Regions from separate parts of the Cobetia sp. LC6 genome, predicted to be linked through region 2. Evidence: predicted binding sites of a transcription regulator. Region 2 holds the regulator's gene; the other holds the start of a gene.

Region 1 (7,668 bases), on a different contig from region 2:
TATCTCGGCAAGCCTCAGACCTCTGCCAGCGGCCATCAGCTGCCGCCGCAGCTGGACCGCGCGCTCAATGGTGAGGTGGAGGATGCAGCGCCCGGTGACATGAATGTCTGGGCCGAGTGGTGGCTTTTGCGCCTGCGCGACGCCGGTCGTCGGACGGCCTTCCATTACCAGCGCGTCCAGCGCGCCGAGCGTCTGTGGCTGGAGCACGCGCGTACGCCGCTGAATGCCCGCCAGCGCGAGCTGGTACTGACATTGTTGGAGCGAGATGACGAAGAGGGCGTGGGTCGCGCCGAATACCGAGCCCTGGTTGATACCTCCGACCCTACCGCCGCCCGCGATCTCGCCGATCTGACCGCCAAGCAGGTACTGGAAAGTTACGGTGTCGGGCGCGGAACCCGGTATCGCTTGCCGGTCTTCGTTCCTCAGGAAGATAGCGCCACAGGGAAATAGCTCTTCAAGAAAATAGCGCCTCAAGGAAACAGTGCTGTGAGGGATGAGTCTTGAAGGGTCAAAAAATCGCGAAAAAAAGCGGGGAGGGTCATGACGACCCTCCCCGCTTTTTTGAGGTGGCTTGCCCGTGTTCTCAGTGCCGTGTTCTCAAACCTGTGCTTTCAAGCCGATGTGCTCAAGAGCGCTGGCCAGCGTGGCGGCCCCCGACTACGTCACACGGAATACGGCAGCACTGCGGTATAGATGGCAAAGAAGTGGCAGGTACTGCCACCAAGCACGAACAGGTGCCATATGGCGTGGTGATAGCGCAGGCGCGTCATCAGAAAGAAGATCACGCCCAGGGTATAGGTGATGCCGCCGGCGACCAGCAGGACGAGCCCCGTCTCGGAGAGCTTCTCGACCAGCATCGGTGAGGCGAACACGATCAACCAGCCCATCAGCAGATAGACGCTCACGCGCAGGGCGCTGAAGCGTTCAGGCCAGCGCAGCTTGAGGAAGATGCCGCCCAGCGCGAGCGACCAGATGATGGCGAATAGCGTCCAGCCGGTCGGGCCGCGAAGATTGACCAGCAGGAATGGCGTATAGGTGCCGGCGATCAGTAGATAGATGGCACAGTGATCCAGCAGCTGGAAGGCATATTTCAGGCGTGGGTGACGGATACCGTGATAGAGCGTCGAGGCCGCATACAGCACCACCAGGGTCAGGCCGTAGAGGCTGACGCTGACGATCTTCCAGGGGTCGACTTCGGCGGCGAGGCTGGCCATCACGATCAGCACGATCATGCCGACGAGACCCATGACGGCGCCGATGCCGTGGCTGGCGCTGTGTAGCCATTCCTCCAGCCAGGTATAGAGAGCAGGCGTTGCGGAGGTGTCGCGTGAATCTGCGTCATCGGCAGGCGATGCGCTGGAAGAGGGTGATGCCTGAGGAGGTGTCGAGGCGGGCCGTGTTGACGAAGGCGGTGATGACTGAGGTTGCGATGAAGAAGGCTGTGATGATTCAGCCATTGAGTCTTTGCGCATGGCGGTGTCTCCGGCGCGGGTTCGACTCCAGCCTACTCCTGGCGGGTGACGTCGTCATGTCACGCTCGCTGTGCCAGCCAGTCATCTGCCTATAAAGGAAGGGGGAGCCAATCAGGCTCCCCCCGCGCGTGGCTACTCGCTGCGCTCGATATCTACGTCGCTTGCCTGGGTGAAATCATCCAGTGCCATCATGTGGCCCAGCTTGCCCGCCTTGGTCGAGAGATAGTGCTCGTTGTGCGGATTCAGGCCGGTGGTGATCGGCTGGCGCTCACTGATGGTGACACCATCACGGGTCAGGGCATCGACCTTGCGCGGGTTGTTGGTCATCAGCTTGAGCGTGCTGACGCCGAGATGCTCCAGCATCGGCACACAGATATCGTAGCGGCGCATGTCAGCCCCGAAGCCGAGGCGCTCATTGGCCTCGACGGTATCGGCGCCGCCATCCTGCAGCTCATAGGCGCGAATCTTGTTGAGCAGACCGATACCGCGGCCCTCCTGGCGTAGATAGAGCAACACGCCGCGGCCTTCGGCGGCAATGCGCTTGAGCGCTTCCTGCAGCTGATAGCCGCAGTCACAGCGCATCGAGAAGAGGGCGTCGCCGGTCAGGCACTCGGAATGCACGCGGCCCAGCACCGGCGCGCCGTCATCGATGTCGCCCAGGGTCAGGGCGATGTGGTCCTTGCCGGTGGTCTCATCCTCGAAACCGTGCATGGTGAAGGTCGCCCAGGGCGTTGGCAGCCGCGAGGCGGCGATGAATCGAATGGTCACTGTTCACCTCGAACGCCCGGACAATCGCCGGGCTGAAAAAGCGCGGGCATGCGGCAGTCCGGCAATGTCTCGATGAGTCGCTCGAGATACCTGCGGCCAGCATGCAGTCATGTGGCGAGTTTACCAGTCTGTGGCCGATGACTCATCGCTCTGTATGGAAAAGCGTTGTTGCCGCCACCACCACAATGGCCGGATGACGCCAGCAAAGGGACTATAAGGTGGGGCGATTTGCCAATGTATTTGTTGCATCACCACGATGGGCGGGATTTTTCTCAGGCTCTGATAGAATGCCGAGACATTCCCCGAGCTGATGTGTGATTCCGATGACCTTGAAGAATGATCGCTTCCTGCGCGCGCTGGCCCGTCAGCCGGTCGACCGTACTCCCGTCTGGATGATGCGCCAGGCTGGCCGCTATCTGCCGGAATATCGCGAAGTCCGTGGTCAGGCCGGTGGCTTCATGGACCTGTGCATGGACACCGCGCGTGCCTGCGAGGTGACGCTGCAGCCGCTGGAGCGCTTCCCGCTGGATGCCGCCATCCTGTTCTCCGACATCCTGACCATCCCGGATGCCATGGGGCTGGGCCTTTACTTCGAGACTGGCGAAGGCCCGAAATTCCGCAAGACAGTGCGGACTGCCGAGGAAATCGCGGCGCTGAGCGTGCCGAATGTCGAGCGTGATCTCGACTACGTCATGCGTGCCGTGTCCACCATCCGCCGTGAGCTGAACGGTCGCGTGCCGCTGATCGGTTTCTCCGGCAGCCCGTGGACACTGGCTACCTATATGGTCGAGGGCGGTTCCAGCAAGGACTTCCGTCACGTGAAGGGCCTGATGTATTCCAATCCGGAAGCCATGCATCAGCTGCTCGACACCCTGGCGCAGGCCGTTACCGACTACCTGAATGCCCAGATTGCTGCGGGTGCTCAGGCGGTGCAGATCTTCGATACCTGGGGCGGCACCCTGTCCACGCCGGCCTACCTCGAGTTCTCGCTGCGCTACATGGAGCAGATCGTCGCCGGCCTCAAGCCGGACAGCGAAGGCAACCGTGTGCCGGTGATCCTGTTCACCAAGAATGGTGGCCAATGGCTCGAGCACATCGCCGCCACCGGCTGTGATGCCGTCGGCCTCGACTGGACCACCGAGATGTCCAATGCGCGTGAGCGTGTCGGCCACCGTGTGGCCCTGCAGGGCAACCTGGACCCGAATGCGCTGTTCGGTACGCCGGCCGCCATTCGTGCCGAAGTCGGGCGTATCCTCGACAGCTACGGCCAGGGGCCGGGCCATATCTTCAATCTGGGTCACGGCATCAGCCAGTTCACCGACCCGGGTAACGTCAATGCCCTGATGGATGCGCTGCACGAGCTGAGCCCGGCCTACCATCAGGATGACGCCGCCAATGCGACACCGGTTGCCCGCGGTTGATGGGGATGCCCTTAATGGTCTTTTCTGCTGTCACCCCTGTAGCTGCCTGTAGAAGGTGGCAAGCAGCAGGGCTGCCAGCAGAAGGGCGCCGGGCAGTGCACCCGGCGCCATGGCAGGCCGGGCACCGCGATGGCCGCAAAGCGGGGGCGTCAGCGTGACGCCGGTCGAGCAGCGTCTCATCCCGCGCCGCGGTTGGGCCCTCGTGGCGCTGCTGTGTCTGTTGCTGATCCTGTTCGGCACGCTCTCCCCGGGCGTGCCGCATCCGGAGCAGACCTTCCCTTGGGACAAGCTGCAGCATTTCTCTGCCTTCGCGTTGCTGGCGCTGACTACGCGGCTGGCGGGCTTGACCAGCTTGATCATCCTGCCGGTCCTGCTGCTGCTGGGCGTCGCCATCGAATGTCTGCAGCTGGCGATCCCCTATCGCGGCGCTGAAGTACTGGATGCGCTGGCGGACCTCGCCGGCATCCTCATCGGGCTGGGAGTGTTTCAGGGCGTCAGGCTGATTCTCCATCTGGCCCGCCTCGGCCCGGCCTCTCGCTGAGCCTCTCCCCCGGGCCGCGTGTCACCGATACGCGGCCTGACTGAAATTGTCATGCATCAACACTTTCCACTCCGCCCGTCTTTGGCTATGGTGCAGCGCCTGCGCCATGTTGGCGCTTGCCCGGCATGTAACGCATCACGACACGTGATCGTCATGCGGGCCGTGAACTGCCGGCTTGATGCTGGCGCAGTGCTGGTTGGCGCAATTTCCGATGGCCATCGTGCCGTCTCTATCCATACCTTGATATCCCGTCTGTGATATCCAATGCGAGGGTCCCCCATGACCGAACGTCTCGATGGCTCCTGGTTTACCGAAATCTTCGATCGCCACGGCAGCGCCTTCTCGCTCAAGGTCAGCCACAAGCTGCATGACGAGCAGACTCCTTATCAGCATCTCGAAGTCTATGCCACCGAGACCTACGGCAATCTGATGGTGCTGGACGGCTGCGTGATGCTGACTGACCGTGACAACTTCCTCTATCACGAGATGATGTCGCATCCGGCGCTGTTCGCTCATGCAGACCCCAAGCGTGTCGTCATCATCGGCGGTGGCGATTGCGGGACCCTGCGTGAGGTGCTCAAGCACCCGGGCGTGGAGAAGGTCACCCAGATCGATATCGATCCGGCGGTCACGCGTGCCTCCGAGCAATTCTTCCCGGCGCTGGTCGAGTCCAATGACGACCCGCGCGCCGAGCTGCTGTTCGAGGATGGCGTCAAGTGGGTCGACAACTGCCCGGACGAGAGCATCGATGTGCTGATCGTCGATTCCACCGATCCGGTCGGCCCGGCGGAAGGTCTGTTCAAGACCGACTTCCTCAAGCGTTGCCATCGTATCCTCAAGCAGGGCGGCCTGATGGTGCAGCAGAGCGAGTCTCCGCTCTATCACACCGATTCCATCATCAAGGACCTGCGCAACGACATGGGCGAAGCGGGCTTTGATAGCGTCGCGACCCTGCCGTTCCCGCAGCCGGTGTATCCGTCCGGCTGGTGGAGCTGCACCCTGGCGGGCAAGGGCTGTGATGTGAAGTCCTTCCGCGAGGAAGACGCCGCTGCCGCCACCTTCGCGCGTGACTTCTATACCGTCGAAGGCCATCGCGCCGCCCTGGTGCTACCGCCCTTCATGCAGCGCCTGCTGGAGAAGTGATCCGCATGCACCTTGCGGTGGCAAGCAAGCCCCATCAGGCACGAAAACGTGCCTGATGGGATGAACAAGCGTTGAGTCAGACAGACCGAGACATTGGTCGCAATCTGACACTCGCGCTACATCGCTGCACCGCCAACGGCCGTTTCGCAATGAAACGGCCGTTTTTATTTTGCACCGATATGAGGCGAACTGGTCCCACCATGAGCCTAACTGAGCGCCATTCGTGCGGAATGATCCGCCGCCCCACCCCGAGGATTTGGCCTATATCACTGGGCTTCAATGCTTTTTTCAGCGTTGAACGCAGCGGATCACGCGATAGGCGGAAATTGGAACGCGGCTTGCTATTGTCGATAGGTGCCATGCAATGCATTGCACCACTTCTGACTCGAGGCTGATCGAGCGGACTCCAGACTTTCGCGAGGGAATCACGATGCATAACAACAAGAAGCCACTGCTGATCGCTAGCGCCGCTGTCCTGGCCGCCTCCATGGCGACAGGCGCCAGTGCCGCGACCCTGGATAGCGTCAAGGAAAAGGGCTTTGTCCAGTGTGGCGTCAGCACCGGCTTGCCGGGCTTCTCGGCACCGGATGACGCCGGTAACTGGCAGGGCCTCGATGTCGACGTCTGCCGCGGCGTCGCGGCAGCCGTGCTGGGTGATGCCAGCAAGGTGCGCTATGTACCGCTGACGGCCAAGGAGCGTTTCACCGCGCTGCAGTCCGGCGAGATTGATGTCCTGTCCCGCAATACCACCTGGACGGCGACCCGTGACACCTCACTGGGCCTCAACTTCGCTGGCGTGAACTATTACGACGGCCAGGGCTTCATGGTCAGCAAGGACCTGGGCGTCTCCAGTGCCAAGGAACTGGACGGCGCGGCAGTCTGCATCCAGTCCGGTACCACCACCGAGCTGAACCTGGCGGACTACTTCCGCCTCAACGACATGTCCTTCGAACCGGTCGTCTTCGATACCTCCGATCAGACCGTCAAGGGCTTTGAGGCTGGCCGTTGTGATGTTCTGACCTCCGACCAGTCCCAGCTCTACGCGCTGCGTATCAAGCTCTCCGATCCGGCGTCCGCGATGGTGCTGCCGGAAGTCATCTCCAAGGAACCGCTGGGCCCCGTCGTCCGTCAGGGCGATGACCAGTGGTTCAACATCGTCAAATGGACCCTGTTCGCGCAGATCAATGCCGAGGAGATGGGGCTGACCTCCGACAACATCGAAGAGAAGAAGGCAGATACCAACCCGAACGTCGCGCGTCTGGTCGGTGCCGATGGCAACTACGGCGAAGCCATGGGGCTGCCGGCTGACTGGGCCTACCAGGTCATCAAGCAGGTCGGTAACTACGGCCAGATGTTCGAGCGCAATGTGGGTACCGGCTCCGCACTGGGTATCGAGCGTGGCTTGAACGCACTGTGGACCGATGGCGGCGTCCAGTACGCCCCGCCGGTTCGCTGATGCGCGGGCTCGCCCTGTACTGCGGGTGGGCCTTGCCCCTCATGACAGGCTGAGCAAGGACGCTGGCCAGGGGAAGTGAGCGTCTTGCTCCACTTCCTCTGGCCAGCGTCATGTGGGCCCCCAGTTGATGAGGCCCAGCCTGTTCCTCGTGACCCATTCATCGAGTGCCGAGAGATAACTGACCTGCCGTTCGATAGGACGGCAGGCGGAAGTCGCATAGCTTTCCGGCGGAGATTGCCTGTATGACACAACCTGCTTCTCGCCCGCCGGCCACGGTCAAGCCGCCATTCTGGCGTGACCCGGCCAAGCGGGCACTGATCTTCCAGCTATTGATGCTGGCAGGCGTGTTCGGTGTGTTGGCGATCATCGTCAGCAATACCCTGACCAACCTCGAAAGCCGTGGCATCACCACCGGCTTTGCCTTTCTGGACAACACCGCAGGCTTTGGCATCCTGCAGAGCCTGATCGACTATTCCGAGCAATCCACCTATGGCGATACCTTCATCGTCGGCCTGCTCAATACCTTGTTGATATCCGCACTGGGTGTCATTGCCGCGACCGTGATCGGCTTCATCATGGGGGTCGCGCGTCTGTCCCCCAACTGGCTGATCTCGCGACTGGCGGCGGTCTATATCGAAGTCTTCCGCAACATCCCGCTGCTGCTGCAGATCTTCTTCTGGTATTTCGCCGTTTTGAGAACCCTGCCGAGTCCGCGTGGCTCGCTGTCGCTGGGCGAGGCATTCTTCCTCAACGTGCGTGGTCTGTTCGTGCCGGCCCCCATCACCTCCAGCGGTTTCTCGGTGGTGATCGCCGTGTTCGTGCTGGCCATCGTCGCCAGCGGCATCTTCAGCTACTGGAACCGCCAGC
Region 2 (7,668 bases):
AGATCAACGCTGCGCTGCATCGTGGCTCAGTGCTTGTCTTCAACTCAGTGAGGGGTAACGGAATGGACTTCAAGGTCACGCTTGAAGGGTGGTGCATGAAAGGCGCGCAAGAAGGCGGGTTTTCGTCGCCAATCCCTGCATGTACGCCGCCTTTCAGGCGCTTGGGTTGCGTGGAGCAAGCGGCGTGCCGGAAGGATCACCGAGTGACATCCCGGTGCAATACGGCTAAAAGTGACTTTAAAAACATGCGATTGACGGTAAATGATGCAGCCGGAATGATGGATTTTTGCCATCATCCTGCGCGCCATGATGGGCCATTGACGAGCGGTTGACGGAATGACAGGGCGCGCGCCAGGCGCGCCGGTGTCAGTAATGTCAGAGGCTGGTGAGAGAGAAAACCAGTGTTTGAGGTTGGCGGCAACGGCCATGATAGGAGGGAGACCAGGCGCATGGCAGCCGCAGGTGACGCATCAGGCCAGACGCTTGCGCTCGCTGGAGGATGGGATGCCCATCGCTTCGCGATACTTGGCCACGGTACGGCGTGCGACCTCGATGCCATCGCTGGCGAGCAGATCGACCAGGCGTGAGTCGGAGAGAGGCTTGCGAGCCGGTTCTTCCGCAATCAGCTTGCGGATGCGGGCACGAATGGCGGTGCTTGAGTGGGCGTCGCCACTGCCGCTGCCACCGACCTGGCTCGAGAAGAAGAACTTGAGCTCGAAGACGCCGCGCGGGGTGTGGATGTATTTCTGGGTCGTGACCCGCGAGATGGTCGATTCGTGCATCTCGACCACTTCGGCGATGTTGGCCAGAATCAGTGGCTTCATGCCTTCCTCGCCTTGCTCGAGGAAGTCGATCTGGCGCGCCATGATCTCGCGGCCGACCTTGAGCAGGGTGTCATTGCGTGATGACAGGCTCTTCATCAGCCAGCGCGCTTCCTGCAGGTTGTCCTTGAGGAAGGTGTTGTCGGCGGACTTGTCGGCACGCTTGATCAGTGCGGCGTATTCCGGCTGGATGCGCAGCTTGGGCAGCGCTTCCGGGTTGAGCTCGACCTGCCAGCCGTGGCGGGTATGACGCACCAGTAGATCAGGGATCACGTAATCGCTGGCGGGCTCGCCCCAGGCGGATGCCGGACGCGGATCGAGCGCGCGCACCAGGCGGATGACGTGATCCAGCTCGTCATCGTCAAGGCTCAGTCGGCGCTTGAGCAGCTTGCGATCATCGTTGCCCAGTGCCTCGAGGAATTGACGTACCAGGCGACGCGCCTGCGCCAGCAGCGGCAGATCATCCGGCAGCAGCGCCAGTTGCAGCAGCAGGCACTCGCGCAGGTCGCGGGCGAAGACGCCGGTCGGGTCGAACTGCTGCAGACGCAGCAGTACCTGCTCGAGCTCGGAGGCCTTGAGGCCGGGCAGGCCCTGGCCGCGCAGACCATCGACCAGCTCATCGAGTGACAGGCTCAGGTAACCGGCACCGTCGACGGCATCGATCAGGCTCTCCGCCATCTGGCGTTCACGGCCATCGAGGTCGGTCATCGCCAGCTGCCAGCGCAGGTGGTCCTGCAGGCTCTCGACGCTGGTATTGCGATCGAAGTCCGGCCCTTCTTCGCTCCCGCTGCCACTGCCGGAGCTGGTCAGGCTACCGGCGTGGTCCTGGTAGAGGTCCGACCAGTCACTGTCGAGAGGGTATGCCTCGGGAATCTCGCTCGAGGAGTCGGCAGTGGAGATCTCGCTCGTATCCTGTGTCTCGATGACATCCAGCGACTCGTAGTCCTCGTCGAGCTCCAACATGGGGTTGGACTCGAGGGCTTGCTGAATCTCCTGACGCAGGTCGAGCGTCGACAGCTGCAGCAGCTGGATCGCTTGCTGAAGCTGCGGCGTCATGGTCAGCGAGGTGCCGAGGCGGAGTTGCAGGGTGGGTTTCATGGAGTCAGTCAATTCACGGCAAAGGAACGTGCTTACTACGCTATACCGTGACTCGGGCCACTGACAAGTGGTTGCAGTGAATATTCAAGCAACTTGCATGCCATGTTTACACCAAGGTGGTATGGACGTCATGCATGCGCCTGATGTCAGACATGAAAAAGCCGCTACGCGATAAAATCACGCAGCGGCTTATGAAGCTTTCGCCGTGGGAGGGCTCAGCGCATCCGCTGGCCCTAGAGCGTGAACTCGTGGCCCAGGTAGACGTCGCGTACCTGCTGGTTGGCCAGGATGGAGTCCGCGTCACCGTGAGCGATGATCTGACCATCGCCGACGATATAGGCGGTGTCACAGATATCGAGTGTCTCGCGCACGTTGTGGTCGGTGATCAGCACGCCGATGCCACGGTCACGCAGTTGACGCACGATGCTCTTGATCTCGCCCACCGAGATGGGGTCGACGCCGGCGAAGGGCTCATCGAGCAGTACGAAGTCCGGCTCGGTGGCCAGTGCGCGGGCAATCTCGACCCGACGACGCTCCCCGCCGGACAGGCTCATGCCGGCACTGGCACGAATATGCGTGATGCTGAATTCCTCGAGCAACTCTTCAAGACGTGCCTTGCGGCCATTGCGATCCAGATCCTTGCGGGTTTCCAGAATCGCCATGATGTTGTCGGCCACCGACAGCTTGCGGAAGATCGACGCCTCCTGCGGCAGATAACCGATGCCGGCGCGTGCGCGTTGATGCATGGCGGCAGCGGAAAGGTCCTTGTCGTCGATGGAGACGTTGCCGGCATCGGCGCGCACCAGCCCGACGATCATGTAGAACGAGGTCGTCTTGCCGGCGCCGTTGGGGCCCAGCAGGCCGACGATGTCACCCTGACGGATCTCAAGCGAGATGTCCTTGACCACCTTGCGGCCCTTGTAGGCCTTGGCCAGATGGCGAGCGCTCAGCGTACGCGGGGTAGCAGCAGTCATGACTCAGTTTTCCTTGCTGGCATTGGCGCCGCGCGGCGTCAAAGTCATGTGTACGCGACCGCCTTCGGTCTGCTGTGCCGTCTTGCTGTTGTTGGCGTTCACCTGGCGCTTGTCGAGGAAATACTCCACGTAGCCGCCTTCGAAGGTGTCATCGCCTTTCTCGAGACGCGCATTGCCGACCAGCTCCACGCGGCGCTCCAGCGCATGATAGCGGATGGTGTCGGCCCAGCCCTTGACCAGCTTCTCGTCGGGTGCGGGTTGCTGTTCCAGGTAGGCACGCTTGCCGGTGGCCTTGACCAGCGAGATCTCGCCGCTGCCGGCGCGGCTGATATCGACGCGGCTGGCATCGAGCTTCATGCTGCCCTGGCGCATCTCCACCTGGCCGGTGTAGGTGGCTGTGCCGGCCTTGTCATCGAGAGACAGGGCGTCCGCGGCGATGTTGATCGGCTGGCTGGCATCACTGTCCAGCGCCATGGCGGCCGGGGCGAAGGTGGACATGCCCAGTGCCAGGCAGAGCGCCATGACACCGCTGTTGAGGGTCTGGCGACAGGCCGTCAAGGGCTTGCGAGTCGTGGAAGTCATGGTGGCTCCTTGGCATGACGGGGTCGCCGCCCGAGCAATGATGCCATCGAGCGGCAGGGAAGAAGGTGTTGCGGCGCGGGTCATGGCGCGACGGCCAGCCCGGCAGGTTCATTCACCGCTGGCAGGCGCTGCCTCGAAGGTGCTGTTGATGCGCCCGTCATCGGTAGTGGTGCTGTCGGTGCCCGAGTCGATGCGCTCGGCTTCCTTGCTGGCCTCGCTCTGGCCCGTGCCGGGTTGCAGGACGCTGCGCACGCGGCCCTGCAGCACGGCGGAATCCCGGGAGAGGTCGGCGCTGAAGCTGTCGCTTTCGACATGCTGGCCATTCTGGGTGATCACGACCGGCACGTCACTCCAGGCGCGATTCTGATCACGGCTGTAGTGCAGAACATCGGTATCGAGGGTCCAGCGGTCATCGGGCTGGCGCAGTCTGGCATTGCCCTCGAGAGTGAAGGTGTCGCCGCCGGCGCTCAACACGCCACTGTCCCCCGTGGCATACCAGCGGCGGTCTTCACTGTCGTTGGTGCGAATCTTCGGGGTCTGCGCCCGGGTCACGTCATCGCCTGGCGTATGCTCGATATGCGGCGAGCTCATGGACTGGATCGCCACGCCGCGCGCATCGAAGCGTGTCATGTCTGCCCCGTCGAGATAGTAATCCGGCTCACTGCTGTCGACCTCGACATTGACGGTCGATTCCAGGCTGTTGCGCTGCTCGATCAGCGCCAGCACGCCACCGACGAGCAGCAACAGCAGCATCAGCCAGAGACGCGGAGAAGGGCGGGGCAGGCGTAACATCAGGGGCGCGACTCCTGCAGGTAGGTATCCAGCACCGAGGCCCAGTGGCCCTGTGCCTTGAGCAGCAGATCACAGAGCTCGCGTACGGCGCCATCGCCGCCCTGGCGTGAGGTGACCCAGTTGGCCTCGCTCATCACGTAGGCCATGGCGTTGGGCACGCTGACGCCGAGACCGACACGACGAATGGCCTCGCGGTCCGGCAGGTCATCGCCACAATAGGCGACCTCTTCCAGCTCGATCCCGTGCTCGCGGCACAGGTCGGTCAGCGCGACCAGCTTGTCTTCACGGCCCTGGATGACATCCTGAATGCCCAATTCCTTGGCGCGACGCTCGACCATCGGTGAGCTGCGGCCGGTGATCAGCGCGACGCGAACGCCACTGCGCAGCACCAGCTTGAGGCCATGGCCATCCTGGACGTGGAAGGACTTGGTCTCGACACCGTTGGCATCGTAGTGCAGGCGGTTGTCGGTGAGCACGCCATCGACATCCAGCGCCAGCAGGCGCACGCGGCGTGCGCGGTCGATGATGTCCTGCGGATATTCTTCGCTCAGGGAATTCGTGTCGCTCATGGTCTTTCTCCTCGCACTCCGTGCATGCTTGACGCTGTCCTGTGAACGGCGCTGATGGGCGTTGAGCGGTAGCGTCTACTGTCGGGACGATCTGCCGTCGAACAGAGACAGCGAACGCCCGCGGGAGTTCAGATCACGCCGCTGGCCAGCAGGCCGTGCATATGGATGGCTCCGATGGGGTGCTCATCCTCGTCACAGACTACCAGAACGCTGATGCGGTTTTCTTCCATGATGCGCACCGCTTCGGCGGCCAGCATGCTGGCACGCACGGTCTTGCCGCCGCGGGTCATGACATCATCGACCTTCAGCGCGCGCAGATCGCCGTGCTGGTCGAGTGTGCGGCGCAGGTCACCATCGGTATAGACGCCGACCAGGTGGTCGTCATCATCGATCACGCAGGTGAAGCCCATGCCTTGACGTGTGATCTCGAGCAGCGCATCGCGCAGCGGGCTGCCGAGTGCCACGCGCGGCAGGGCGTCGCCATGATGCATCACGTCCTGGACTCGCAGCAGCAGGCGGCGACCCAGGCTGCCGCCCGGGTGGGAAAGGGCGAATTCCTCGGCAGTGAATCCGCGGGCCTCCAGCAGTGCCACTGCCAGGGCGTCGCCCATCACCAGCGCAGCGGTGGTCGAGGCGGTGGGTGCCAGGTTCAGCGGACAGGCTTCCTGGGCAACGCTGGTGTCCAGATGCGCCTCGGCATCACGCGCCAGGGTCGAGCCGGGTTTGCCGGTCATCGAGACCAGCGGGGTGCCCATGCGCTTCAAGAGCGGCAGCAGCGCAGTGACTTCGGCGGTCTCTCCGGAGTTGGACAGCGCCAGTACCACATCGGCCGGCGTGATCATGCCCAGGTCGCCATGGCTGGCTTCACCGGGGTGGACGAAGAAGGCCGGGGTGCCGGTGCTGGCCAGGGTGGCGGCGATCTTGCTGGCGACATGGCCGGATTTGCCCATGCCGGTCACGATGACGCGGCCCTTGGTGGCGAGCATCAGCTGACAGGCGCGGTCGAAGTCGTCATCGAGATGGCTTTCGAGCGCGGCGATGGCCGCCTCTTCGATGGCGAAGGTGCGACGGGCGCTGGCGCGAAAATCCGCCTGGCTGGCCGGAGTCTCATCAGCGGCGGCGGACTGGCTGGATGCTGAGGCGCCAGGTGCGGTGGCGTGTGGAGTGCTGGAAGGCTCTGTCATGATCGAATTGTTGCCTGTGGTTGGCCAGGGCTCAGGCCGCGCGGAAAGGGCGTGTATCCCGCGCGGCGGCGTGGCAAACGATGATGAAGACGCTGCCGTCAGCGAGTCAGGCTGATGGCAAGCCAGGCCGTGTAGGCCAGATAGCCGGCGAGCAGGATAACACCCGGGCCACGGCCGATGCGCCCACGGCGCTGCCAGATAAGCAACGCGGCCAGCAGCAGCGTCAGCCCCAGCATCACCGGATAGTCACGGCTGATGGCGCTGCCATCCACCGGACCCGGCGCCAGCAGGCCCGGCACGGGCAGCACGGCAAGGATGTTGAACAGGTTGGAACCGATGACATTGCCGATGGCGATGTCGTGATGGCGCTTGAGGGCGCTGGCCACGCTGGTGGCCAGTTCCGGCAGGCTGGTGCCGATGGCGATCACGGTCAGGCCGATGATCAATTCCGGCACGCCGAGTGCCTGGGCGATGTCGGTCGCCCCCCACACCAGCGCACGCGAGCTGGCGATCAATACCGTCAGACCGACCAGTAGCCAGAAGATGGCGCGTCCGGTGCTCATCTCGGGTACGTCATCCTGGCTTTCCGTCTCGCTTGGCGAGTCGACCTTGAACAGCCACACCAGCGTGAAGACCAGCAGGGCCAGCAACAGGATGCCATCGAGACGCTCAAGCCCGCTGTTGGACAGCGCATAACCGCCCAGCGCCGTGGCCGCCAGCAGCAGCGGCAGCTCGCGGCGCACCAGCCCGAAATGCACCGGAATCGGGGCGATCAGCGCCGTGACGCCGAGCACCAGGCCGATATTGGCGATGTTGGAGCCAAGCGCATTGCCGGTCGCGATATCCGGAGTGCCATCAAGAGAGGCCATGATGGAGACGACGATCTCGGGGGCAGAGGTGCCGACCGAGACGATCGTCATCCCGATCAGCAGTTTGCTCATCCCGGCGCGCCACGCAGTGGCCGCGGCTCCTTCGATGAAGCGATCAGCACTCCAGACAAGGCCAATCAGGCCGATGACGACTGCGAGGATGGGATATAGCATCAGAACTCTCGGGGCAGGGGGCAGGGCGGTGGCGTATCGCCGGGAACCGCGCCATTAAACGCATCCCCCCAATCCTTTGCAAGGCAGTGGCCGTGTTCCCATTGTTGAGCGCATTGCTGACCGTGTCGCTCCCCGCGGCACGGCTCTGTTGCCTTGATGAGACTGGCGGCGCAGGGGTGGGTTCGGATACGATGTTCGCTAACTAACTTGATCCTTGGATCCCATGACTCGGACATTCGTCCTGTTCACGAGCCGACTGCGTGTGGCTTGTCACGGCGAAGGTCCCTCACAGCGGATGCTTCTATGACTGATTTGCCCGGTCAGACCGCAACCCGGACGGGTGCGGACGGCCAGGATGCGCAGGCTTCTTCACGCGGCGCGGCAGGCGAGATCAATCTCGATGACGCCCTGATTCGTGTCGAAGGCCTGCGGTTCACCCGTGGAGAACGCGAGATATTCTCCGGCATCGACCTCAAGATCCCGCGCGGCAAGATAACCGCCATCATGGGGCCTTCCGGTACCGGCAAGACGACACTGCTCAAGTTGATCGGCGGCCAGTTGACGCCCTCGGCGGGGCGCGTCGAGATCGCCGGGTTGCACGTGCA

Evidence for each region. Region 2 encodes sigma-54, which starts transcription at its own class of promoters, with help from an activator protein. Its sites were predicted from a motif close to TGGCACNNNNNTTGCTNT; they were not measured.
Region 1: a site for sigma-54 is predicted at 5,673-5,690, ahead of QQF40_RS05540 (amino acid ABC transporter substrate-binding protein). Genes of this name have one in related genera too.

What each region holds. Positions count from the first base shown of each region.
Region 1 covers NZ_JASSPL010000003.1:128,814-136,481, reverse strand. The annotation lists gene QQF40_RS05570 (DUF4172 domain-containing protein) at 1-450, shown strand, start outside; gene trhA (PAQR family membrane homeostasis protein TrhA) at 663-1,472, opposite strand; gene ribA (GTP cyclohydrolase II) at 1,605-2,240, opposite strand; gene hemE (uroporphyrinogen decarboxylase) at 2,564-3,661, shown strand; gene QQF40_RS05550 (VanZ family protein) at 3,816-4,202, shown strand; gene speE (polyamine aminopropyltransferase) at 4,482-5,345, shown strand; gene QQF40_RS05540 (amino acid ABC transporter substrate-binding protein) at 5,776-6,801, shown strand; gene QQF40_RS05535 (amino acid ABC transporter permease) at 7,044-7,668, shown strand, end outside.
Region 2 covers NZ_JASSPL010000001.1:41,238-48,905, forward strand. The annotation lists gene QQF40_RS00195 (RNA polymerase factor sigma-54) at 471-1,919, opposite strand; gene lptB (LPS export ABC transporter ATP-binding protein) at 2,153-2,893, opposite strand; gene lptA (lipopolysaccharide transport periplasmic protein LptA) at 2,897-3,475, opposite strand; gene lptC (LPS export ABC transporter periplasmic protein LptC) at 3,584-4,267, opposite strand; gene QQF40_RS00215 (KdsC family phosphatase) at 4,267-4,836, opposite strand; gene QQF40_RS00220 (KpsF/GutQ family sugar-phosphate isomerase) at 4,965-6,020, opposite strand; gene QQF40_RS00225 (calcium/sodium antiporter) at 6,119-7,063, opposite strand; gene QQF40_RS00230 (ABC transporter ATP-binding protein) at 7,367-7,668, shown strand, end outside.